DNA from 3 places in the Streptomyces sp. NPDC018029 genome. Region 2 is predicted to be linked to each of the others. Evidence: predicted binding sites of a transcription regulator. Region 2 holds the regulator's gene; each other region holds the start of a gene.
The links. The regulator HrcA, encoded in region 2, represses chaperone genes, less so after heat shock. The targets are predictions, from matches to a motif close to TTNGCACTCNGNNNNNCNGAGTGCNAA.
Positions count from the first base shown of each region.

Region 1 (7,892 bases), on a different contig from region 2:
CCTTCAAGGACCGCGTCGTCGCGCAGGCCCTCGAAGCGGCGCGCGCCTTCGGCTTCACCACGCTCTCCTGCTCCTCCACCGGCAACCTCGCGGGCGCCGTCGGCGCCGCCGCCGCCCGCGCCGGCTTCCGCTCCTGCGTGTTCATCCCGCACGACCTGGAGCAGGGCAAGGTCGTCATGGCCGCGGTCTACGGCGGTGAACTCGTCGGCATCGAGGGCAACTACGACGACGTGAACCGCTTCTGCTCCGAGCTCATCGGCGACCCGCTGGGCGAGGGCTGGGGCTTCGTCAACGTCAACCTGCGGCCGTACTACGGCGAGGGCTCCAAGACCCTCGCGTACGAGATCTGCGAGCAGCTCGGCTGGGAGCTGCCCGACCAGCTCGTCATCCCCATCGCCTCCGGCTCGCAGCTCACGAAGATCGACAAGGGGCTGAAGGAGCTCATCGCCCTCGGCCTGGTGGCCGACAAGCCGTACAAGATCTTCGGCGCGCAGGCCGAGGGCTGCTCGCCGGTGTCGACCGCCTTCAAGGCCGGCCACGACGTCGTACGCCCCCAGAAGCCGAACACCATCGCCAAGTCGCTGGCCATCGGCAACCCCGCCGACGGGCCGTACGTCCTGGACATCGCGCGCCGCACGGGCGGGGCGGTCGAGGACGTGAACGACGAGCAGGTCGTCGAGGCGATCAAGCTGCTCGCCCGCACGGAAGGGATCTTCGCGGAGACCGCGGGGGGTGTGACGGTGGGCGTCACGAAGAAGCTCTTCGAGGCGGGGCTTCTCGACCCGGCCCTCACCACGGTGGTCCTGAACACCGGGGACGGCCTGAAGACGCTTGACGCTGTCGCCGAGACTTCGCAGGCCACCGCCACGATCAAGCCGAGCCTTGAGGCGTTTCGCTCCGCGGGCCTTGCCGGCTGAGGTTGTTGCTTCCCTGCGGGGCCGTTGTGGCTGGTCGCGCAGTTCCCCGCGCCCCTTACGGGGCCCGTATCCCCCTGAGGTGAACCATGAGTGTCAACGTTCGCATCCCCACCATTCTGCGCACCTACACCGGCGGCAAGGCCGAGGTTGCCGCCGAAGGGGCGAATCTGGGTGAGGTCATCGCCGACCTGGAGAAGAACCACACCGGGATCGCCGCCCGCGTCCTGGACGACCAGGGCAAGCTGCGCCGCTTCGTCAACGTGTACGTGAACGACGACGACGTCCGCTTCGAGCAGGGCCTGGAGACGGCCACGCCGGACGGCTCGGGCGTCTCGATCATTCCCGCCGTCGCCGGCGGCTGACCTTTTCGCAAGCACCCTGCGTAATTCGAATTGCCCCCTCCGCGAGAGAAGCGGAGGGGGCAATTCTGCTTGGTTGAGCGCGGTACAGTTGGGAAGCGTGCTTCGCCGTCAGTGCCGAGTGCATATACGAAGTCGGCCCGGAGCCGACAAGAAGTAGCCAAAGCGCACTGCCCATTTGAGCCCCATGTGCCTTTTGCCCGGCCCGACTTGCCCTGGATTCCGGTGAATTCTCCGCATATTACCGATCGGGCGCGCCCAGAATTCTCGTCCGATTGACCTGTTGCAGACGGCAGTTGGACAGATACATTCAGCGGCGGTCGACGCGTTCCGGCGCACACCCCCAATCAGTGGGGGGTGAGGTCTGACCCGGGTCCGCGAAGTGCGGTCCTGTGCAAGGGCCAGTAATAGGGGAGTTAGGCATGGCTCAGGGCACCGTCAAGTGGTTCAACGCGGAGAAGGGGTACGGCTTCATCGCGGTCGACGGTGGTGCGGATGTTTTCGTCCACTACAGCGCGATCCAGATGGACGGCTACCGCACCCTTGAAGAAGGTCAGCGAGTCGAGTTCGAGATCTCGCAGGGCCAGAAGGGTCCGCAGGCGGACATGGTCAAGCTCGCCGTCTAGCTCGGCGCGATCGACCACCGAAGCAAGCATCGCGAGGGGCTCGTATCCCACAGGGGTACGGGCCCCTCGTGTGCGTCCGGTGCGGGCCCCCGGGGGGCGTCCGTGCTCCCGCGCGCCGGGCGGATCTGGCGGGAGCACCTTGCACTCGTGGGGGTCGAGTGCTAATCATTGGGCTTAGCACTCTCCGAGTGAGAGTGACAGAACTTGGATCGGGTCGGTGAGGTCCGCAGGCCGCGTGGGGCAAGGAACCACACGGCACGCAGTCCGTCCGTCGCGGGCACCAGCACGGTCCGTTTGCGTTTCCACCCCGTCCGGGAGGACCACTTCACATGGCCAAGATCATCGCGTTCGACGAGGAGGCACGGCGCGGCCTCGAGCGCGGCATGAACCAGCTCGCCGACGCCGTCAAGGTGACCCTGGGCCCCAAGGGTCGCAACGTCGTCCTCGAGAAGAAGTGGGGCGCCCCCACGATCACCAACGATGGTGTTTCCATCGCCAAGGAGATCGAGCTCGAGGACCCGTACGAGAAGATCGGCGCCGAGCTGGTCAAGGAGGTCGCGAAGAAGACGGACGACGTCGCCGGTGACGGCACGACGACCGCGACCGTCCTGGCCCAGGCCCTGGTGCGCGAGGGTCTGCGCAACGTGGCCGCCGGTGCCAACCCGATGGCCCTCAAGCGCGGCATCGAGAAGGCCGTCGAGGCCGTCTCCGGCGCCCTGCTCGAGCAGGCGAAGGATGTCGAGACCAAGGAGCAGATCGCTTCGACGGCCTCCATCTCCGCCGCCGACACCCAGATCGGCGAGCTCATCGCCGAGGCGATGGACAAGGTCGGCAAGGAAGGCGTCATCACCGTCGAGGAGTCCCAGACCTTCGGTCTGGAGCTGGAGCTCACCGAGGGTATGCGCTTCGACAAGGGCTACATCTCGGCGTACTTCGCCACCGACATGGAGCGTATGGAGGCGTCGCTCGACGACCCGTACATCCTGATCGTCAACTCCAAGATCTCCAACGTGAAGGACCTCCTTCCGCTCCTGGAGAAGGTCATGCAGTCGGGCAAGCCGCTGCTGATCATCGCGGAGGACGTCGAGGGCGAGGCCCTGTCCACGCTGGTCGTCAACAAGATCCGTGGCACCTTCAAGTCCGTCGCCGTCAAGGCCCCGGGCTTCGGTGACCGCCGCAAGGCCATGCTCGGCGACATCGCCATCCTCACCGGTGGCACCGTCATCTCCGAGGAGGTCGGCCTCAAGCTGGAGAACGCCGGTCTCGACCTGCTCGGCCGCGCCCGCAAGGTCGTCATCACCAAGGACGAGACGACCATCGTCGACGGTGCCGGTGACAGCGACCAGGTCCAGGGCCGCGTCAACCAGATCCGCGCCGAGATCGAGAACAGCGACTCGGACTACGACCGCGAGAAGCTCCAGGAGCGCCTGGCGAAGCTCGCGGGCGGCGTGGCCGTCATCAAGGCCGGTGCCGCGACCGAGGTCGAGCTCAAGGAGCGCAAGCACCGCATCGAGGACGCCGTTCGCAACGCGAAGGCGGCCGTCGAGGAGGGCATCGTCGCCGGTGGTGGCGTGGCCCTGCTGCAGGCCTCCCAGGTCTTCGAGAAGCTGGAGCTTGAGGGCGACGAGGCCACCGGTGCCGCCGCTGTGAAGCTGGCCCTCGAGGCCCCGCTGAAGCAGATCGCGGTCAACGCCGGCCTCGAGGGCGGTGTCGTCGTCGAGAAGGTGCGCAACCTGACCGTCGGCCACGGCCTGAACGCCGCGACCGGTGAGTACGTCGACATGATCGCCGAGGGCATCCTTGACCCGGCGAAGGTGACGCGCTCTGCCCTGCAGAACGCCGCCTCCATCGCCGCGCTGTTCCTCACCACCGAGGCCGTCATCGCCGACAAGCCGGAGAAGGCGGGCGCTGCCCCGGCCGGCGGCGGCATGCCGGGCGGTGACATGGACTTCTGATCGACCTCTGGTTGATCACTGTCCCGTACGTACCGAGGGCGGCACTCCTTCTCGCGAAGGGGTGCCGCCCTCGGGCGTTTCCCGTCCCGCCCTACGGCAGGCGGTCCATGATCCAGGTGCAGAGTTCCTCGGTGACCAGGGTGTGGCCCTCGTTCCGGGAGGCGCAGAGGAATTCGTCCAGCTCGCTCTCCTCCTCCGCGGAGGCCGTGACCGGCGCGTAGAGCTTCTCGTGGGTGTCGATGTCGCGCAGGGCGATGGCGCTGACCGTCGGCACGAAGCAGTGCTCGCGGAAGTCCGCCTCGGAGCCGAGGCCGATCAGTGCGGGGATCTTGTTCAGCTCGTCGGCGAGGATGCCGAAGCCCTCCAGGGTGCCGCCCGGCGCGCCGTCGATCTCGGGCAGGCCCGTGGTGCGGATGCGGGGCCTGCGCAGGGTCACCACCCGCAGCTGGGCGACGAGCTGGTCCTCGCCCGCGGACTGCGTGTACAGGTGGGTGCCGGTGATGGCCAGGCCCTTGCCGTGGAAGGCCTGCTCGCCGGCCGGGATGCCGTTGCTCTCGCCGATGCGGGAGCCATTGGACACGCCGATCTTCTTCGGCCGCGAGGGCCAGCGGCCCACCCGGTCCAGCTCGGCGAGGAAGGTGCCGCGCTCCTTGTCCGTGTCCGGGGTGTCGCCCCACTCGCTGATGTGCTGCCACAGCAGCTGGCGGGCGGCCGGACTGTTCATCTGGTTCGAGAACGCCGCGTTGAGGCGCCGGATGTAGTGCGCGAACGACTGCAGCGCGACGGGTATCCAGGCGCCGCGGTGCGGGCTGTCGTACGAGAAGTACAGGGCGGTCTGGTGGTCGTTCTCGCCCGTCCCGCCGTCGTGCTCCATCTTGGCGAGCGCGTACCGCGTGACGAGTCCGCCCATGCTGAATCCGCCGACCGTCAGCGGGTGATCGCCGTTGCGCCGCGCGATGGTCTCCAGGATCGCGGCCCTGGCGACCTCGGCGTTCTCCAGGATCGACGCGCTCCGCTCGTCGAAGCCGACGAGGATGACGTCGTACCCGCGGCCGCGCAGAGCACTCAGGAACGGGAACGGGCCGCGTTCCATGATCTCCCAGGAGAAGTCGAGGTCGCTCGGTCCCGAGCTGAAGCCGTCGCTGATGACGACGGGCCGCGTCAGGCCCTTCGCCCGGTCGGCGAGGTACACCCAGGCGGTGCCGCCGGGCAGCGCCCACTCGTCGTCGGGCTGCGGGGCGGCGGCGGGGGCCTCGCGGGCCTCGCGGGGGCCCGGGGCGAGGGTGATGCGGGCGGCCGACCCGATCGCCTCGGCCACCTCCCGCTCGTCCATCTCCTGAAGATCGGGCTGAACCGGCTGCTCGGCCCGGTCCGGCCGGTCGGGTTCGTTGCGCTTGCTCATGAGGGTCCCCTCCGGTCGCGCTGGTGTGGTGACGTCCGGTGCCATCTTTGATACGTCGAGTAGTCGCCGACACCCGCTCGCGGCAATCCGCGCCGGGGCCGGGGGCCTTTCGGACAGGGGGAGTTCGGCCGCGTACGCGTGTGACGGGTGGGGTGGGGGGCCTTGGCCTGGGTCGTACGGGGGTTCCTTGCCGCCGCACCCTGGCGGGGCGCGGCGCGTCGGCCAACTCGCCACGGGCCGGCTCCCGCCGGGGGGCGTCAACTCTGTCGCGAAGCCGACCGGGGTGGGCGGGGTGGTGACTTCGGTTGGCCTGCGACTTTGATGGTGACCGGGGCCGCCCGGACTTTCCGGAGTGTGGCGCCTCCGGGCCGGCAGTAAAGGGCGCTCCCTGCGGTCGCGTCGGCTACGCCGATTCCGCTCCGCTCCACCCTTGACTCCCGCCCCTCCACCGCACGTTGACCTTGACCCGGACGGCCAGGGGTGGGGCCGACGGGTATCCCTGGGATGGGTCATCCCGTTTCGCTGCCGGGTGCGGCCCGGTCCATCGTGGGTCGACGTCACGGTCGGAGCTCGGCCCCCCGGCCCCCGGCTTCGCCGCTCGGGTCATCGGCTCTCGCGGCCGGGTGCGGACCGGCCCATCGTGAGCGCGGGCCATGGTCCGGGCTCGGCCGCCCGGCGCGGCCCTGCTGGCCGGGTCATCACCCTTCGTAGCCGGGTGCGGCCCGGCTCATCGTGCGTGCCCGTCACGGTCCATGGTGCCGGGCAGGCCCGGGGCCCCGCCCCTCCCGGGCACCTACTTCGACAAAGTTGCGAACGAGGAGGCCGCGCGCCCCCCTTCACAACTAATGCGCTGCCCCGACCGGGCGGGAAAGGCCGCCTGCCGGGGACCAACTTTCACGAAGTTGCGAATGGAGGAGCCGCGCGCCCCCTCTTCACGACCAAGGCGCCGCTCCGGCCGGGAGGCAGAGGTCCCGCTCGGGGACCAACTTTGGGAAAGTTGCGAATGGGGAGGCCGTGCGCCCCCTCTTCACGACCGATGCGCCGTCCCGGCCGGGGCGGGAGAGGCTGCCCCTCGGGGACCTACTTTCGCGAAGTTGCGAATTCGTCTGCCGCACGCCCCCATGACTAGCCGATGCGCCCCCGGCATCCGAGCCCACTGCGCCCAGAATCTCTCCATGACCGGCCCTGCGTGACGGCGCGCGGGGCGTGGCAGGGGGGCGCGCGGCCTCTCCATTCGCAACTTTTCCAAAGTAGGTGCCCGACCGGACGCGATGGACCGTCCCGCACCCGGCGATGAAGGGTGATGGCCCGGCCAGCCGGGCAGCCGCGCCCCAAGTGTGGCCCGCGCCCACGTTGGGCCGGTCCGCACCCGGCCGCGAGGGCTGATGGCCCGAGCGGCGAAGCCGGGGGCCGAGCCCCGACGGTGACAGGCACCCACGATGGGCCGGGCCGCACCCGGCAGTGAAAGGGGATGACCCGGCGGAAGTCCCCGTCGGCCTCACCCCTGGCCGTCCGGGTCGAAGTCAACGTGCGGTGGAGGGGCGGGAGTCAAGGGTGGAGCGGAGCGGAATCGGCGTAGCCGACGCGACCGCAGGGAGCGCCCTTTACTGCCGGCCCGGAAGCGCCACACTCCGCAAAAAGCCGGGCGGCCCCGGTGACCGTCAACGTCACCGGCCCAGCGAACACGGAGCGTTGTTGGAGTGCCTGTACTTTTCAGGTTACGTGCAGGTGGACACTCTGGGTGATGAGAAGGGAACACTCAGTGTGAGAGGTGGAGGTCATGGCGCTGACGGCGGAGGAACGGGTGCGGGCGGTCGAGGATGCCGTGCGGCAGTTGAAGGCGGGGCTCGCGGAGGTCGGGGTCACGTTGCCCTCGTTGCGGATCGATCCGCTGACGGCGGCGGCCGAGGGCACGTTGCCCCTGGTCGAGTTGGGGCGCTGCAACCTCGACACCGCGCTGCGGCTGGCCGCCGTACTGGAGGAGGCGCGGTGAAGGAGGAGGGGGCGGCGTCTCGGGCACGGGTCGGGGGCCCGGCTGAGGCCGGGGGCTAGTGCGTGGTGCGGGAGTTGTCGAGGGCCGCGCGGAGGTGGCCGTCGGAGGCGGTGAGGAGCCGAGCGGCAGTGGGACCGTCGACTCCGCCGAGGATCGTGAGGATGGCGTTCTTCACCTCTCCGTCGGTGGCGGCGAGCGCGGCCTCGATCTCCTCGTCGGACGCGCCGGTGGCGAGGGCGACGATACGGCGGGAGCGGGCCCGCAGCTTCTCGTTCGACGCGCGGACGTCCACCATCAGGTTTCCGTACGTCTTGCCGAGGCGGATCATCGTGATCGTCGACAGCATGTTGAGGACGAGCTTCTGGGCCGTGCCGGCCTTGAGGCGGGTGGAGCCGGTGAGGAGTTCGGGGCCGACGACGACCTCGATGCCGTGTTCGGCGGCGGCCGCGAGCGCGCTGTCCGCGTTGCAGGAGAGGCCGATGGTGAGCGCGCCGTAGCGGGTACGGGCGTGCTCGACGGCGCCGATCGCGTACGGCGTGCGACCTGACGCGGAGATGCCGACGACGACGTCGTCCGCGGTGAGGCCGAGCCCGTCCAGGTCCTCGGCGGCCAGCTCCTTGCTGTCCTCCGCGCCCTCGAC
Region 1 is NZ_JBIRFV010000005.1:171,242-179,133, forward strand. Features, by position in the region: gene thrC (threonine synthase) at 1-917, shown strand, start outside; gene ACH4D5_RS17090 (MoaD/ThiS family protein) at 1,004-1,279, shown strand; gene ACH4D5_RS17095 (cold-shock protein) at 1,699-1,902, shown strand; gene groL (chaperonin GroEL) at 2,232-3,857, shown strand; gene ACH4D5_RS17105 (esterase/lipase family protein) at 3,949-5,259, opposite strand; gene ACH4D5_RS17110 (hypothetical protein) at 7,040-7,252, shown strand; gene murQ (N-acetylmuramic acid 6-phosphate etherase) at 7,308-7,892, opposite strand, start outside.
Region 1: a site for HrcA is predicted at 2,077-2,103, ahead of groL (chaperonin GroEL). Genes of this name have one in related genera too.

Region 2 (7,892 bases):
AACTGCGGGCCGTCCCGGGTTGCTCGCGCAGTTCCCCGCGCCCCTTGAAGGCCCGTTCCGGGCCCCTTCAAGGGGCGCGGGACGGTCGTCTTCAGGGGCGCGGGGAACTGCGCGACCAGCCCCCACCGCCCCGCAGGTGACCGACAAGGCCACCGCTCAAGGCGCTACCGCCCGTTGAACGCATCCTTGAGGCGGGAGAACAACCCCTGCTGCCCCGGCTGGAACTGCCCCGTGGGCCGCTCCTCCCCGCGCAGCTGCGCCAGCTCGCGCAGCAGCCGCTCCTGCTCGGGGTCGAGCTTCGTCGGCGTGAGGACCTCGACGTGCACGATGAGGTCGCCGCGTCCGCCGCCGCGCAGGTGCGTGATGCCGCGCCCGTGCAGCGGTACCGACTGGCCGGACTGCGTGCCGGGCCGGATGTCGATCTCCTCCAGGCCGTCCAGCGTCTCCAGCGGCACCTTCGTGCCGAGCGACGCCGCGGTCATCGGGATCGTCACCGTGCAGTGCAGATCGTCGCCGCGCCGCTGGAAGACGGCGTGCGGCAGCTCGTGGATCTCGACGTAGAGGTCACCGGCGGGGCCGCCGCCGGGGCCGACCTCGCCCTCGCCCGCGAGCTGGATCCGCGTGCCGTTGTCGACACCGGCCGGGATCTTGACCGTCAGGGTCCGGCGCGAGCGGATCCGCCCGTCGCCCGCGCACTCGGGGCACGGCGTCGGCACGACGGTGCCGAAGCCCTGACACTGCGGGCACGGCCGCGACGTCATGACCTGCCCGAGGAAGGACCGCGTGACCTGCGACACCTCACCGCGACCGCGGCACATGTCACAGGTCTGGGCGGACGTCCCCGGCGCGGCACCCTCGCCGCTGCAGGTCGTACAGACGACAGCCGTGTCGACCTGAATGTCCTTGGTGGTCCCGAAGGCGGCCTCTTCGAGGTCGATCTCCAGGCGGATCATGGCGTCCTGGCCGCGACGCGTGCGCGAGCGCGGGCCGCGCTGCGACGCCGTCCCGAAGAACGCGTCCATGATGTCGGAGAAGTTGCCGAAGCCGCCGGCGCCGAAGCCGCCCGCGCCTCCGCCGCCGCCCGACTGGGACAGGGGGTCGCCGCCGAGGTCGTAGACCTGCTTCTTCTGCGGGTCCGACAACACCTCGTACGCGGCGTTGATCTCCTTGAAGCGCTCCTGAGTCTTCGGATCCGGATTCACATCCGGGTGAAGCTCACGCGCCAGCCTCCGGAAGGCCTTCTTGATCTCGTCCTGGGAAGCGTCGCGGCGCACGCCGAGTACGGCGTAGTAGTCCGTGGCCACTTACGACTCCGCCAGGATCTGTCCGACGTAACGTGCCACTGCGCGTACTGCTCCCATCGTTCCCGGATAGTCCATGCGGGTCGGTCCGACCACGCCGAGTTTGGCGACTGCCTCGCTTCCCGAACCGTAGCCGACCGAGACCACGGACGTGGAGCTGAGCCCCTCATGGGCGTTCTCGTGACCGATCCGTACGGCCATGCCCGAATCCTGCACCTCACCAAGCAACTTGAGGAGCACGACCTGCTCCTCAAGGGCTTCGAGAACGGGCCGGATGGTGAGGGGAAAGTCATGTCCGAAGCGGGTGAGATTGGCGGTTCCGCCGATCATCAGCCGTTCTTCGGTCTCCTCCACGAGCGTTTCGAGGAGGGTGGAGAGGACCGTCGCGACCGTGCCGCGGTCCTCGGTCTCGAAGGCCTCGGGCAGGTCCTGCACCAACTGTGGCACATCCGCGAACCGGCGCCCCGCGACCCTGCTGTTCAGCCTGGCCCGCAGGTCCGCGAGCGCACTCTCGCCGAACGGCGCCGGGCAGTCGATCATGCGCTGCTCGACCCGTCCCGTGTCGGTGATCAGTACGAGCATCAGCCGGGCCGGAGCCAGCGAGAGAAGTTCCACGTGCCGCACCGTCGACCTGGTGAGCGACGGGTACTGCACGACGGCGACCTGCCGGGTCAGCTGCGCGAGCAGCCGCACCGTACGCCCCACGACGTCGTCGAGATCCACGGCGCCGTCGAGGAAGTTCTGGATGGCGCGACGCTCGGGCGCGGTCATCGGCTTGACGCCGGCGAGCTTGTCGACGAAGAGGCGGTACCCCTTGTCCGTCGGGATGCGCCCCGCGCTGGTGTGGGGCTGGGCGATGAACCCTTCCTCCTCCAGCGCCGCCATGTCATTGCGGACGGTGGCCGGGGAGACCCCCAGACGGTGCCGCTCGGTGAGCGCCTTCGAGCCGACGGGCTCCTCCGTCCCCACATAGTCATGGACGATGGCGCGCAGCACTTCGAGCCTGCGTTCACTGAGCATCGCGCACACCTCCAGCTGTCTCTGTGAGCCCCGCCTGGCACTCACCGCGGGCGAGTGCCAGCCTTTCAAAGGGTCAGTGTACGGCCGTCGGGTACGGCCCCGGCAAGACAGCGGCTGCCGAACACCGCGCGTGCGGATAGCGTCACCGTATGAACGTGACGCCGGCATGGGAAGCGGCGGGCTGGGAGCGGCTCGCACCGCGCGTGGGGCGGCGCCGCCTGCCCCGCTGGGACTGTACGGCGGGGCTGGTCGTCGGGGACGACGCGGCCCTCATGATCGAGGCCGGGTCGAGCCTCGCGGAGGGCGCGGCCCTGCGGACACAGGCCCGGCAAATCCTCGGCGGGGGCCGCCGGGTCACCCATCTCGCGCTGACCCACCCGCACTTCGACCACGTCCTCGGCGCGGCCGCCTTCGCGGGCGTGGAGGTGTACGGGGCGGTGGGCATCGAGACGGTCTTCACCAAGGGCCGCGAGGAACTGCGCGAGGACGCGGTACGCCACGGCCTGGACGCGGACGCGGCGGCGGAGGCCGCCGACCTGCTGGTCCACCCGCACCACCTGGTGTGCGGGGAGTGGACGCTCGACCTGGGCGGCCTCCAGGTGCTGCTCGCGAACATCGGGCCCGGCCACTCGGGCCACGACCTGGCGGTCCTCGTCCCCGGCACCGACGGCGCACCGGAGATCGTCTTCTGCGGTGACCTCGTCGAGGAGTCGGGCGAACCGCAGGCGGGCCCGGACGCGGTGCCGAAGCGGTGGCCTGCGGCGCTGGACCGCCTCCTCGACCTGGGCGGCGAGGACGCGCTGTACGTCCCCGGACACGGCGCCACGGTGAATGCGGCATTTGTCCGCGCGCAACGCGCCACACTGGCAGCCCGCTTCGGCGTGTCGTGACCGCAACGCCTTCCGCTCTTCCTATCGTCACCGGAATGCGCCAGTACTCCGCCGACCTCACGCCCCCTTGGAAGAAGCCGAAGCCCGTACCGGAGGTGGCGGCGGACGCCGGCCTCGTGGTCGAGGAGCTGAGCACCGGTTTCTGCGGGGCGGTGATCCGCTGCGAGAAGACGGCGCAGGGCCCGACGGTGACGCTGGAGGACCGCTTCGGCAAGCAGCGCGTGTTCCCGATGGAGCCCCGCGGGTTCCTCCTGGACGGCCGCCCGGTCACCCTGGTCCGGCCCACGCAGGCTTCTGCTCCTGTACGTCCCTCCCGTACCGCCTCCGGTTCGGTGGCCGTCCCCGGGGCGCGGGCCCGGGTCGCCCGCGCGGGACGTATCTACGTGGAGGGCCGTCACGACGCCGAACTCGTCGAACGCGTCTGGGGCGACGACCTCCGCATCGAGGGCGTCGTGGTCGAGTACCTGGAAGGCATCGACGACCTCCCCGGGATCGTCGCCGAGTTCGCCCCCGGCCCCGACGCCCGCCTCGGCATCCTCGTCGACCACCTGGTCCCCGGCTCCAAGGAGTCCCGCATCGCGGCGGAGGTCACCAGCGCCCACGCCCTGGTGGTCGGCCACCCCTACATCGACGTATGGGAAGCGGTGAAACCCGCCTCCGTCGGCATCCCCGGCTGGCCCCGCGTGCCACGCGGCCAGGACTGGAAGACGGGCGTGTGCAGAGCCCTGGGCTGGCCGGAGAACACCGGCGCGGCCTGGCAGCGCATCCTGAACTCGGTCCACTCCTACAAGGACCTGGAGCCCCCGCTCCTGGGCCGGGTCGAAGAACTGATCGACTTCGTCACCCTGCCGTGACGCGGTGGTGCGAGACCTAGTCGACCAGGTCCCGCACCACCGCGTCGGCCAGCAACCGGCCCCGCAGCGTCAGCACGGCCCGCCCGGCCCCATAGGGCTCGGCTTCGAGCAGCCCGTCCGTCAGCGCCCGCCGGGAGGCGGCCAGGCCGGCCTCCCTCAGCAGCGACAGCGGACATCCCTCCCGCAGCCGCAGCTCCAGCAGGATCCGCTCCACCCGCCGGTCCTCGGCGGAGAGCACCTCACGCCCGGCCCCGGGCGACCCCCCGCCCGCCAGTGCCCCCGCGTACGCCCCGGGATGCTTGACGTTCCACCACCGCACGCCCCCCACGTGGCTGTGCGCGCCCGGCCCGGCGCCCCACCAGTCGGCCCCGCGCCAGTACAGCTCGTTGTGCAGGCACCGCCCGGCCTCGGACGTCGCCCAGTTGGACACCTCGTACCAGTCGAAGCCCGCGCCGCCCAGCACCTCGTCGGCGATGAGGTACCGGTCCGCGTGGACGTCGTCGTCGGTCATCGGCACCTCCCCGCGCCGGATCCGCCGGGCCAGCTGCGTGCCCTCCTCCACGATCAGCGCGTAGGCGCTCACGTGGTCGGGACCGGCCCCGATCGCCGCGTCGAGCGAGGCCCGCCAGTCGTCGTCGGTCTCGCCCGGCGTGCCGTAGATCAGGTCCAGGTTCACGTGGTCGAACCCGGCCGCCCGCGCCTCGGCGACGCACGCCTCGGGCCGCCCGGGCGTATGCGTACGGTCGAGCACCTTCAGGACGTGCTGCTTCGCGCTCTGCATGCCGAAGGAGACCCGGTTGAACCCGCCCTCCCGCAGCTCGCTCAGATACGCCGCGTCGACGGACTCCGGATTGGCCTCGGTCGTGATCTCGGCGTCGACCGCGAGCCCGAACTCGTCCCGCACGGCGCCCAGCATCCGCACCAGGTCCCCGGCGGCGAGCAGCGTCGGCGTACCGCCCCCGACGAACACGGTCCGCACGGGCCGCGGGTCGTCCCCGAGGACCTTCCGGGCGAGCCGCACCTCGTCGACGAGGGTGTCCGCGTAGTTGTCCCGGGAGGCGAGCACGCCACCGGAGCCGCGCAGCTCGGTGGCGGTGTACGTGTTGAAGTCGCAGTAGCCGCAGCGCGTGGCGCAGTACGGGACGTGCAGGTAGAAGCCGAGGGGGCGGGAGGCCGCGCCGTCCAGGGCGGACGCGGGCAGCGCCCCGTCCTCGGGCATGGGCTCACCATCGGGCAGTGCGGAAGGCATGTCTTCGATTGTCCCGCACCCTCGGGCAACCCCGCGCCGCTCACTCATTCGCTCCCTGAGCCCGAAGCACCAGCAACGCGAGGTCGTCGTCCGGCGGCCGCTCCGAGAACTCGTGGACGAGCCTGCGGATCCGCTCCGCCACCAGCGGAGCGTCGAGCCCCGCGCACTCGGCCAGCGCCGCCGCGAGCCCGTTCCCGTCGTCGAACTGGCGCCGCCCCGTCCGGCGCTCGGTCACGCCGTCCGTGACGCACAGCAGCGTCTCACCGGCCCGCAGCTCGAAGCTCTCGCTGGTGTACGTCTCGTCGTCGACGACCCCGAGCAGCATCTGCGGAGTGGCCGCTTCCCGTACCTCTCCCTCCGGGGAGAGCAGGAGCGGCAACGGATGCCCGGCGCACGCGATCGTGCAGCGCACGCCCCCTTCGTACGGCACGAGCTCCCCGTACAGGAGCGAGAGGAAGCGCGAGGTGGGCCCGTCGGGCGGCACGCCCTGCCCGCCCGCCACCGCGACGACCGCCGCCGCCGCGTCCGCCGCCTCGGTCGCGTCGTCGAGGAGCAGCTGGTTGAGACGGTCCATGACCTCCGCGACCTGGTACCCCTCGCGGGCGAGGAGCCGCAGCCAGGGCCGGGCGAGCCCGATGACGACGGCCGCCTCCGGCCCCTTGCCCTGCACGTCGCCGAGCGCGAAGCACCAGCGGCCCTCCCCCGCCTGGAACACGTCGTAGAAGTCGCCGCCGGGGCCGCCTTTGTCCCGGGGTTCGTAGACCAGGCCGCTCTCGACGCCGGGGATCTCCGCGACCTTGCTGGGGAGCAGCCCGCGCTGGAGGACCTGGCTGATGTTGGCCTGGCGCTGGTAGCGCCGGGCCGTGCTGATCGCCAGGGCGACCCGGCGGCTGAAGTCCTCGACGAGGCCGGTGACCTCGTCGGGGAACCGGACGAGGCCGGCCCGGCCGATGAGGAGCGTGCCCAGCGCGCGCCCGCCCGCGGTCAGCCGGTACGCGAGTGCCGCGCCGGACGAGCCGGACGCCGCGGAAGCGTCGAACACAGCGGTCGCCCCGGAGCCGGACCCACCGGACCCACCGGGCGCCGGCTCACCCGCCCCGCCCACCAGCGCCTCCCCCGGCCAGGGAACAGGAAACGCGCCCGAGCCCGCCGCCTCGGGCAGCCGGGGCGGCTCCTTCTCCAGGACGCGGCGCAGTTCCTCTATCCGGTGCTCGCTGGTGTGCCACACACGGGCGAGGCGCGCCCCCGGCGCCCCCAGGCCCCCGCGCGCCGGCCCTTCCGAGGCGTCCTCCAGCCACACCGCGCACCAGTCCGCGAGGCGCGGCACGAGCAGCTGCCCGGCGAGGGCGGCCACCATGTCCTCGTCGAACTGCCCGGCCAGCAGGTCGGACGCCTCGGCGAGGAAGGTCAGCGCGCCCCTGTTGACCCACTCCATGTCGTTCGAGATCCGCTTGGGCAGCGGGGCGAGGATCTCGGCGGCGCGCAGGCCGCGCTGCAGGGCCTGCTCGCTCGCGTACGACTCGATCTCGTGGGCGGCCCGGACGCCTTCGACGGGCAGCCGGGCCCAGACCGTCTTGACGCCCGTGCGGTAGGTGATGCCCCAGGAGCCGGAGAGGGTCGCGACGAGTTGCAGGCCCCGGCCGTACTCGGGGGTGCCTGAGGACGGCGGCGGGCCCTGTTCGCTGCGGACGGCGCGGGAGGGGTGGTGGTCGGAGACCTCGATGACGACGGCGTCCGAGCTCTCGTCGGGCAGCGCGTCATCGAGCCGGCACAGCAGCTCGACGGCGGTGCCCGCGTGCACGACGGCGTTGGTCACCAACTCGCTGACCAGCAGCACGGAGTCGTCGGCCAGGCGGTCGGTGATGCCCGCGGCGGCGGGCACGCCCAGTTCGGTCCAGTCGGCGAGCGCCGCCCGCACGAACCGGCGCGCGGCGGCGGGCGCCAGCGGGTTCCCGGGCAGCGAGGTGCGCACCACCGCCGGTGGCCCGGCCGGGTCCGGGTCCGTGGCGGAGGCACGGAAATCGTTCTTCCGTTGCATCGGAATGGACCCCACGGTGCGGCTCCTGAGCAGTTCGGGCGAATGCGCCTCAGGCGACACCGACAGAGTGACAGACTGGCCACGCCCATAAGCACCGAGTCACCGAAGTGGGCCGTTATGAGTGAGAACAGTGCTATGCCTGTGTCCCCGCGAGACCGGCTTCCGGTTCCGGCGCAGATGACCGGCTCCGGCACGGAATCGGTCACCAGCCAGCTGCGTCCGCTTCTCGCTGCCATGCGCGCCGCACGGGACGGCGACTTCACCAAGGTCGCACCGGTCGGCGAGGGCATCACCGCCGAGCTGTACGCGGTCTTCAACGAAATGCTCGACCGTTCGCTCCACTTCGACGGCGAACTGGTCCGCGTGCGCCGCGAGATCATACGGCACGGCCGACTTGACGAGCGGTTCGGCGCGAGCCCCGGTCAGGGCCGTTGGGCAGCGCGGGTCTCGGAGGTCAACACCCTGCTGGACGCGCTGGTCGCGCCGGCGGCGAACGCCACCCGGGTGCTGAACGCGGTGGCGGGCGGCGATCTGACGCAG
Region 2 is NZ_JBIRFV010000001.1:513,775-521,666, forward strand. Features, by position in the region: gene dnaJ (molecular chaperone DnaJ) at 165-1,304, opposite strand; gene hrcA (heat-inducible transcriptional repressor HrcA) at 1,305-2,321, opposite strand; gene ACH4D5_RS02295 (MBL fold metallo-hydrolase) at 2,477-3,211, shown strand; gene ACH4D5_RS02300 (DUF3097 domain-containing protein) at 3,247-4,065, shown strand; gene hemW (radical SAM family heme chaperone HemW) at 4,082-5,314, opposite strand; gene ACH4D5_RS02310 (SpoIIE family protein phosphatase) at 5,355-7,352, opposite strand; gene ACH4D5_RS02315 (HAMP domain-containing protein) at 7,587-7,892, shown strand, end outside.

Region 3 (7,892 bases), on a different contig from region 2:
GCCCCCTCCCCGGTGGTCGAGCTGAACCGGGCGGTCGCGGTCGCGATGGCCCAGGGCACGGAGGCCGGCCTGGTCCTGGTCGACGCGCTCGCCGCCGAGTCCGCGCTGCGCGACTACCACTTGCTGCCCAGCGTGCGCGGTGACCTGCTGGCGCGGCTCGGCCGGCGGGCGGAGGCCCGCGCGGAGTTCGAGCGGGCGGCGTCGCTGGCCAGGAACATGCGGGAACGCGAACTGCTGCTGGAGCGGGCGGCCGGCTGTTAGGGCTGTGTCCCCCGGGTGACCGGGTGGCCGATCAGCATGGTCGGGGCGCCCGCGACGCGGGTGAGGAAGACGGTCGCCGCGTTCTTCCCCTGCGGCTTCACCTTGCGCCGCAGCTCCTCCGGCTCGACGGCGGAGCCGCGCTTCTTGACGGTGAGGATGCCGACCCCGCGCTCCCGCAGCAGCGCCTTCAGCTTCTTCACGTTGAAGGGCAGCTGGTCGGTGATCTCGTACGCGGTGGCGTACGGGGTGTCGTGCCGGGCGTCGGAGGTGACGTACGCGATGGTCTCGTCGATGAGCCCGCCCCCGACCCGCGCGGCGACCTCGGCGACCAGGTGGGCGCGGATGACGGCGCCGTCCGGCTCGTACAGGTAACGCCCGACGGGACGCACCTCCGGGTCCGGCAGCATCGCGGCGAGCGAGGTCCACAGGGAGGCGCCGCCGGGCAGGAGCGTCGCGCGGTGCGAGGCGGGGGTGTCCGTGCCGAACCACAGCACGGCCTCCTTCACGTCGCCGCCGTCCGAGATCCACTCGGCGCCGGCCTCGGCGGGGATCGCCTCGTGCGGGATGCCGGGCGCGATCTTCAGCGCGGCGAGCGTGGCCTCGAGCGCGGCGCCGATCGCCCAGGACAGGGGCGGGGAGTAGGCCTCGGGGTCGAAGATCCGGCCGCGCCCGCCCCGCCGTGCCGGGTCGACGAAGACGGCGTCGTACGCGGAGGTGTCCACCTCGGTGACATCCGCCTCCCGGACCTCGATGAGGTCAGCGAGACCGAGGGCGTCGGCGTTGGCGCGGGCGACCGCGCAGGTCAGGGGGTCGCGGTCGACAGCGAGCACGGAGATCCCGGCCCGCGCGAGCGCGATGGCGTCGCCGCCGATGCCGCAGCAGAGGTCGGCGAGTGAACGGACGCCCAGGTCCCGGAAGCTCGTGGCGCGGTGGGCGGCGACGGAGGCGCGCGTGGACTGCTCGACGCCGTTCGGCGTGAAGAACATCCGGGCCGCGTCCTCGGCGCCGAACTTCGCGGCGGCTCGGCGGCGCAGCCGGGCCTGCGCGATGGCGGCGGAGACCAGGAGCGCCGGGTGCGTGCGGCGCAGCCGGGTGGCGGCGGCGAGCTCCTGCGCGGGCTCGACGTCCCGCACCTCGTCGAGCAGGGCAAGGCCCTCGTCGGTGCGCAGGGCGGCGAAGGCGGCGAGGGGGTCGCCGAGGTCGGTCTCGTGGCCGCTCGGCGTGTTCGGGTCGTTCACCTGCCCCATTGTGGGCCAGTCGGTGGATGGTGGTCGGCCGGTGGCGGTGTCGGGCCCTCGCCACGGCCTTGAACTGCGAGGATCCGGCGCCATGCAACTAGTACGACAAAAGGAAGAATCCGCCAGAAGGCGGAAGAATCAGGTGCGTGTCCTGGTGGCCGCCCTGTCCGTCGCGGCGATCGCATCGGGCTGCGTCTCCGGGGACGAATCCGACGGCGTGAGACCCGCCCACGGCCAGCAGCCGCTCAACGCCCCACCCGCCCGCGCCCTCGACGCCTACGCCAGGAAACTCGCAGCGGTCCAGGTGGCACGGGCCGCGGCGGCCAAACGCTGGGGCCTGGCGAAGACCCCGCTCGCGGCACCCGCGCCACCCCGGACCAAGCCGCGGCTCACCACCCGCAAGGGCTTCGAGGTCAAGGGGCACAAGGGCCTGCCGCCGGTCTTCACGACCATCCCCACCAAGAAGAAGGTCGTCTTCCTGACCATCGACGACGGTGCCGAGAAGGACCCGGCGCTGCTGAGGATGATGAGCGACCTGCGGATCCCGTACACCGCGTTCCTCAGCGACTACCTCGTCAAGGAGGACTATGCCTACTTCAAGAAGATGCAGTCCCGCGGCGTCGTCCTGAACAACCACACCCTCAACCACCCCTACATGCCCGGACTTTCGTACGAGGGTCAGCGCCGCGAGATCTGCGGCATGCAGGACGTCATCCAGAAGCGCTACGGCAAACGCCCCAAGCTCTTCCGCCCGCCGTACGGCAACTACAACGAGGACACCCTGCGCGCCGCCAAGGCCTGCGGGATCAAGGCGGTGCCCCTCTGGGCGTCGGAGGCCTTCGCCGACCGCATGGAGTGGCGCGAGTGGGACAAGGACCTGCACCCCGGCGACATCATCCTCACGCATTTCCGGGGGCGTGAGGACTGGAAGGGCACCATGCCCGACATGGTCCGCCGGGTCATGAAGACCGTCACCGCCAAGGGGTACGCGGTGGCCAGGCTGGAGGACTACCTGTGACCCCGCGGGCGCGAGCGCACCGCCGCATCCTCGCCGCGGCCCTCCTGTGCGGAGCACTCGCGCCCGCACTGCTCACGGGCTGCGCGGATTCGGTGGACCCGATCGAGCGACTGGGCAGAAAGGCAGCGGAGAAACTCCCCTCACGCAAGCCCACGGGAGAACCGGACGCTCGCCGCTGTGGGCAGGCGTTCCGCTGGGCGGAACGGGTGGGCACAGCCCACGGTGCCGAGCACGAAGAACCGAGGCGCCCCCCTGTCGCCGACGGGGAACCCCGGACGACCGCAACCCGTTGCCCCGAAGGGGCAACGAGTACCCCCCTCCGCTGACGCCCGGCGCGCAGCCGATTGGCACTCCGCTTGACCGAGTGCTAACCCGCGTCCTAGTCTCGCTTCTGGCACTCCCCACTGGAGAGTGCCAACAGCGACGGGCAGGTCCGGCACCCGCGACGACGGATCCACCTGGTCGCCACACCTCAGACTCTTAACCCCGTGAGATCTCCGAAGGGGGAGACCGGATCGTGACGACCGCCAGCTCCAAGGTTGCCATCAAGCCGCTTGAGGACCGCATTGTGGTCCAGCCGCTCGACGCCGAGCAGACCACGGCCTCCGGCCTGGTCATTCCGGACACCGCGAAGGAGAAGCCCCAGGAGGGTGCTGTCCTCGCCGTGGGCCCGGGCCGCTTCGAGAACGGCGAGCGCCTGCCGCTCGACGTGAAGGTCGGCGATGTCGTGCTGTACAGCAAGTACGGCGGCACCGAGGTGAAGTACAACGGTGACGAGTACCTCGTCCTCTCGGCCCGCGACGTGCTCGCGATCGTCGAGAAGTAGTTCACCCAGCAGATTTGCTTTCCGAGCTGCGCCCCTGGTCACCCCGCTGATTGCCGGGCGGCGAGGGGCGTAGTTCGTTACAACCGAGTTTTCGAGAGGGCTGAATCGCTCCCATGGCGAAGATCCTGAAGTTCGACGAGGACGCCCGTCGCGCCCTTGAGCGCGGCGTCAACAAGCTTGCCGACACGGTCAAGGTGACGATCGGCCCCCGCGGCCGCAACGTCGTCATCGACAAGAAGTTCGGCGCCCCGACCATCACCAACGACGGCGTCACCATCGCCCGCGAGGTAGAGGTCGACGACCCGTACGAGAACCTCGGCGCCCAGCTGGTGAAGGAGGTGGCGACCAAGACCAACGACATCGCGGGTGACGGCACCACCACCGCCACCGTGCTCGCCCAGGCCCTCGTCAAGGAAGGCCTGCGCAACGTCGCCGCCGGCGCCTCCCCGGCCGCCCTGAAGAAGGGCATCGACGCCGCCGTCGCGGCCGTCTCCGAGGAGCTCCTCGCCACCGCCCGCCCGATCGACGACAAGGCCGACATCGCGGCCGTCGCCGGTCTGTCGGCCCAGGACCCGCAGGTCGGCGAGCTCATCGCCGAGGCGATGGACAAGGTCGGCAAGGACGGTGTCATCACCGTCGAGGAGTCCAACACCTTCGGCCTGGAGCTCGACTTCACCGAGGGCATGGCCTTCGACAAGGGCTACCTGTCGCCGTACATGGTGTCCGACCAGGAGCGTATGGAGGCCGTCCTCGACGACCCGTACATCCTGATCCACCAGGGCAAGATCTCGTCGATCCAGGACCTCCTGCCGCTGCTCGAGAAGGTCATCCAGGCCAACTCCTCGAAGCCGCTCCTGATCATCGCCGAGGACGTCGAGGGCGAGGCCCTGTCGACCCTGGTCGTGAACAAGATCCGCGGCACCTTCAACGCCGTCGCGGTGAAGGCCCCCGGCTTCGGCGACCGCCGCAAGGCGATGCTCGGCGACATGGCCACCCTCACCGGTGCCACCGTCATCGCCGAGGAGGTCGGCCTCAAGCTCGACCAGGTCGGCCTGGACGTGCTCGGCACCGCCCGCCGCGTCACCATCACCAAGGACGACACCACGATCGTCGACGGCGGCGGCAACAAGGCCGACGCCGACGCCCGCGTCGCCCAGATCAAGGCCGAGATCGAGGCCACGGACTCCGACTGGGACCGCGAGAAGCTCCAGGAGCGCCTCGCGAAGCTGGCCGGCGGCGTGTGCGTCATCAAGGTCGGCGCCGCCACCGAGGTGGAGCTGAAGGAGAAGAAGCACCGTCTGGAGGACGCCATCTCCGCGACCCGCGCCGCGGTCGAGGAGGGCATCGTCTCCGGTGGTGGCTCCGCCCTGGTGCACGCCGTCAAGGTCCTCGAGGGCAACCTCGGCAAGGAGGGCGACGAGGCCACCGGTGTCGCCGTCGTCCGCCGCGCCGCCGTCGAGCCGCTGCGCTGGATCGCCGAGAACGCCGGCCTCGAGGGCTACGTCATCACCTCGAAGGTCGCCGAGCTCGAGAAGGGCTTCGGCTTCAACGCCGCGACCGGTGAGTACGGCGACCTGGTCAAGGCCGGCGTCATCGACCCGGTCAAGGTCACCCGCTCCGCCCTGGAGAACGCCGCGTCGATCGCCTCCCTGCTCCTCACGACCGAGACCCTGGTCGTCGAGAAGCCGGCCGAGGAAGAGGCCGACGCCGGTCACAGCCACGGTCACGGCCACTCGCACTGACCGCTGCGCTCGCTTGAACGGTGACTGAGGCCCGGCTTCCCTTACGGGGAGCCGGGCCTCAGCCCATTCCGGCTTCGCGTCTGCCGGGTTGCGCTCACGTGGACGGGTGCGGGCCGTGGTCCGTCCTCGCGCAGTTCCCCGCGCCCCTTAAGGGGCGTCCCCTCCCCGGGAAGCTACTGCGGCCCGTACTTGCGGCCCGTCCGCGACGTGACCCCGCCCAGCAGATTCCGCGGCGTCACCTTCACCACCCCCATCAGCGCCTTGTACCGCGGGTCGGGGACGGACAGCGTCTTGCCGCGGGCGAGGTCGGCCAGGGCGACCGCGACCAGCTTGTCCGCGTCGAGCCACATCCAGTTGGGGATGTTCGACGTACCCATCCCGGCACGCTGGTGGAACTCCGTGCGTACGAAGCCGGGGCAGAGCGCCATCAGCCGCACCCCGGACCCGGCCAGGTCCTTCGCCGCGCCCTGCGTGAACTGCACGACCCACGCCTTGGACGCGCCGTACGTCCCGCGCGGCACGAACGCCGCCACCGACGCCACGTTCACGACACCGCCGCGGCCGCGGTCCCGCATCGACGCCGTCGCCGCCGACGTCAGCCGGAGCACCGCCTCGCAGTGCACCTTGAGCATCGTCAGCTCGTCCTCGAGCGACACCTCCAGATAGCGGCCCTTGTTGCCGAACCCCGCGTTGTTGATCAGCAGGTCGACCGCGTCCCGCCGGTTCGACAGCCGCTCCTCGACCGCCTCGATGCCCGCGTCCGTCGCGAGGTCGGCGGTGAGCACCTCCGCCTCGATGCCGTGCCGGTCGTGCAGCTCGGTCGCCTGTTCGCGCAGCCGCTTGGTGTCGCGAGCCACCAGCACGAGGTTGTGCCCGTCACCCGCGAGGCGCCGCGCGAAGGCGGCGCCGATGCCGGCGGTAGATCCCGTAATCAGAGCCGTAGTCATGGCCCAAGGCTAGTGAGATCCCGTGACCGCGTGCTGCGCCACGTACTTGCGCGCGCGTGCGGCCGTCTCCGGGTGCAGTGCGTCGCCCGCCGCGAGCAGCTGCGGCAGCAGCGCCTTCTCCGTCGTGACGGCCCGGTACTGCAGGCCGACGGTGACCTCGTGCGCCGGCCGGTGCAGGATCTCGATGCGGTCCCCGGCCCGGATCTCACCCGGTTCGATGACCCGCAGATACGCGCCGGGGGCGTCCCCCTCGGTGAACCGCTTGATCCACCCCTTCTCGCCGAGGTGGCCCTGGAACGTACGGCAGGGAATGCGGCCGCTCGTCACCTCCAGCACCAGATCGGCACCTATCCGCCAGCGCTCGCCGATCTTCGCGCCGTTCACGTCGACCCCGGACGTCGTGAGGTTCTCGCCGAAGGAGCCGTCGGGCAGGGCCCGCCCGAGCGTCCGCTCCCAGGCGTCGAGGTCCTCGCGGGCGTAGGCGTACACCGCCTGGTCGTCGCCTCCGTGGTGCCGCAGGTCGGAGATCTCGTCACCCTCGACGCCGCTGCCGCCGACCCCCTTCGCGCCCGGCGCGGCCACGCGCACGGGTCCGGGAACCGGACGCTTGTCGATGCCGGTGAGACCGGAGGGCGCGGCGGTGTGGTCGGACGGCTTGCGGCGGCCCACATTGACAGAAAGAAGCTTCATGGCAGGCAGGCTAAGGGAGTCACCCTCAAAGACGCGACGTAATATTTCGCGACATGTCCAAGCGTCGCTTATGATCGAACCATGATCGAGGCCCGTCATCTCCGTGTGCTGCGCGCCGTGGCCGCCACCGGCTCCTTCTCGGCCGCGGCCCGTGAGCTCGGCTGCACCCAGCCCGCCGTCAGCCAGCAGATGAAGGCACTCGAAGCCTCGGCCGGCACGCCGCTGCTGATCCGCACGGGCCGTGAGATGCGCCTGACGCAGGCGGGCGAGGCCCTCGTCCGGCACGCGGCGGGCATCCTCGCCGGGCTCACCGCCGCCGAGGAGGAGGTCGCCGCGATCGCGGGCCTGCGCGCGGGCCGGGTCCGGCTCGTTTCCTTCCCGAGCGGCAGCTCGACCCTCGTCCCCTGCGCCCTCGCGGCCTTGCGTGCGGCACATCCCGGCACGCGCGTGTCGCTCGTGGAGGCCGAACCGCCGCGCTCCGTGGAGATGCTGCGCGAGGGCGACTGCGACGTGGCGCTGGCGTTCCGGTACGAAGGGGCGACGGCGGCGGAGGAGTGGAGCGACCTCGTCGTGCGTCCGCTGCTCGCGGACCGGCTTGTCGGCCTCGTGCCGGAGGGGCACCGGCTCGCCGACGCGGAATCGGTCACCATCGGGGAGTTCGCGGACGAGTCGTGGATCGCGGGCTGCCCCCGCTGCCGCAGGCAACTGGTGGAGGTCTGCGAGAGCGCGGGCTTCGTGCCCCGGATCGATTTCGCGACCGACGACTATCCGGCGGTGATCGGCCTGGTCGGGGCCGGTCTGGGGGTGGCGGTGCTGCCCGAGCTCGCGATCGAGTCGGTGCGCCCCAAGGGCGCCCGCACCGTGACGGTGGAGCCTGCCGTGCAGCGGGAGATCGTCGCGCTCACCCTGCCGGATCTGGCGCAGGTGCCTGCCGTCGCCGCCACGCTGGACCACCTCGCGCGGGCCGCGGCCCGCTGATCGGCACCCCCGCGGGGGCGCCTTGTGAAGAAACGTTCCTTCAGCTGTGGGACACGGCGCCGCTCGTCGAGGCGGACGCCGTGACGAGCCGGTTGCGGGCCCGCCCCATCAGCTCTTCGCGCTCGTCCTCGGTCAGCCCGCCCCATACGCCGTAGGGCTCGCGCACCGCGAGCGCGTGCGCGGCGCACTCCG
Region 3 is NZ_JBIRFV010000003.1:158,091-165,982, forward strand. Features, by position in the region: gene ACH4D5_RS09375 (RNA polymerase sigma factor) at 1-261, shown strand, start outside; gene ACH4D5_RS09380 (methyltransferase domain-containing protein) at 258-1,508, opposite strand; gene ACH4D5_RS09385 (polysaccharide deacetylase family protein) at 1,591-2,517, shown strand; gene groES (co-chaperone GroES) at 3,035-3,343, shown strand; gene groL (chaperonin GroEL) at 3,457-5,085, shown strand; gene ACH4D5_RS09400 (SDR family NAD(P)-dependent oxidoreductase) at 5,259-6,032, opposite strand; gene ACH4D5_RS09405 (MOSC domain-containing protein) at 6,042-6,722, opposite strand; gene ACH4D5_RS09410 (LysR family transcriptional regulator) at 6,804-7,700, shown strand; gene ACH4D5_RS09415 (WhiB family transcriptional regulator) at 7,741-7,892, opposite strand, start outside.
Region 3: a site for HrcA is predicted at 3,421-3,447, ahead of groL (chaperonin GroEL). Genes of this name have one in related genera too.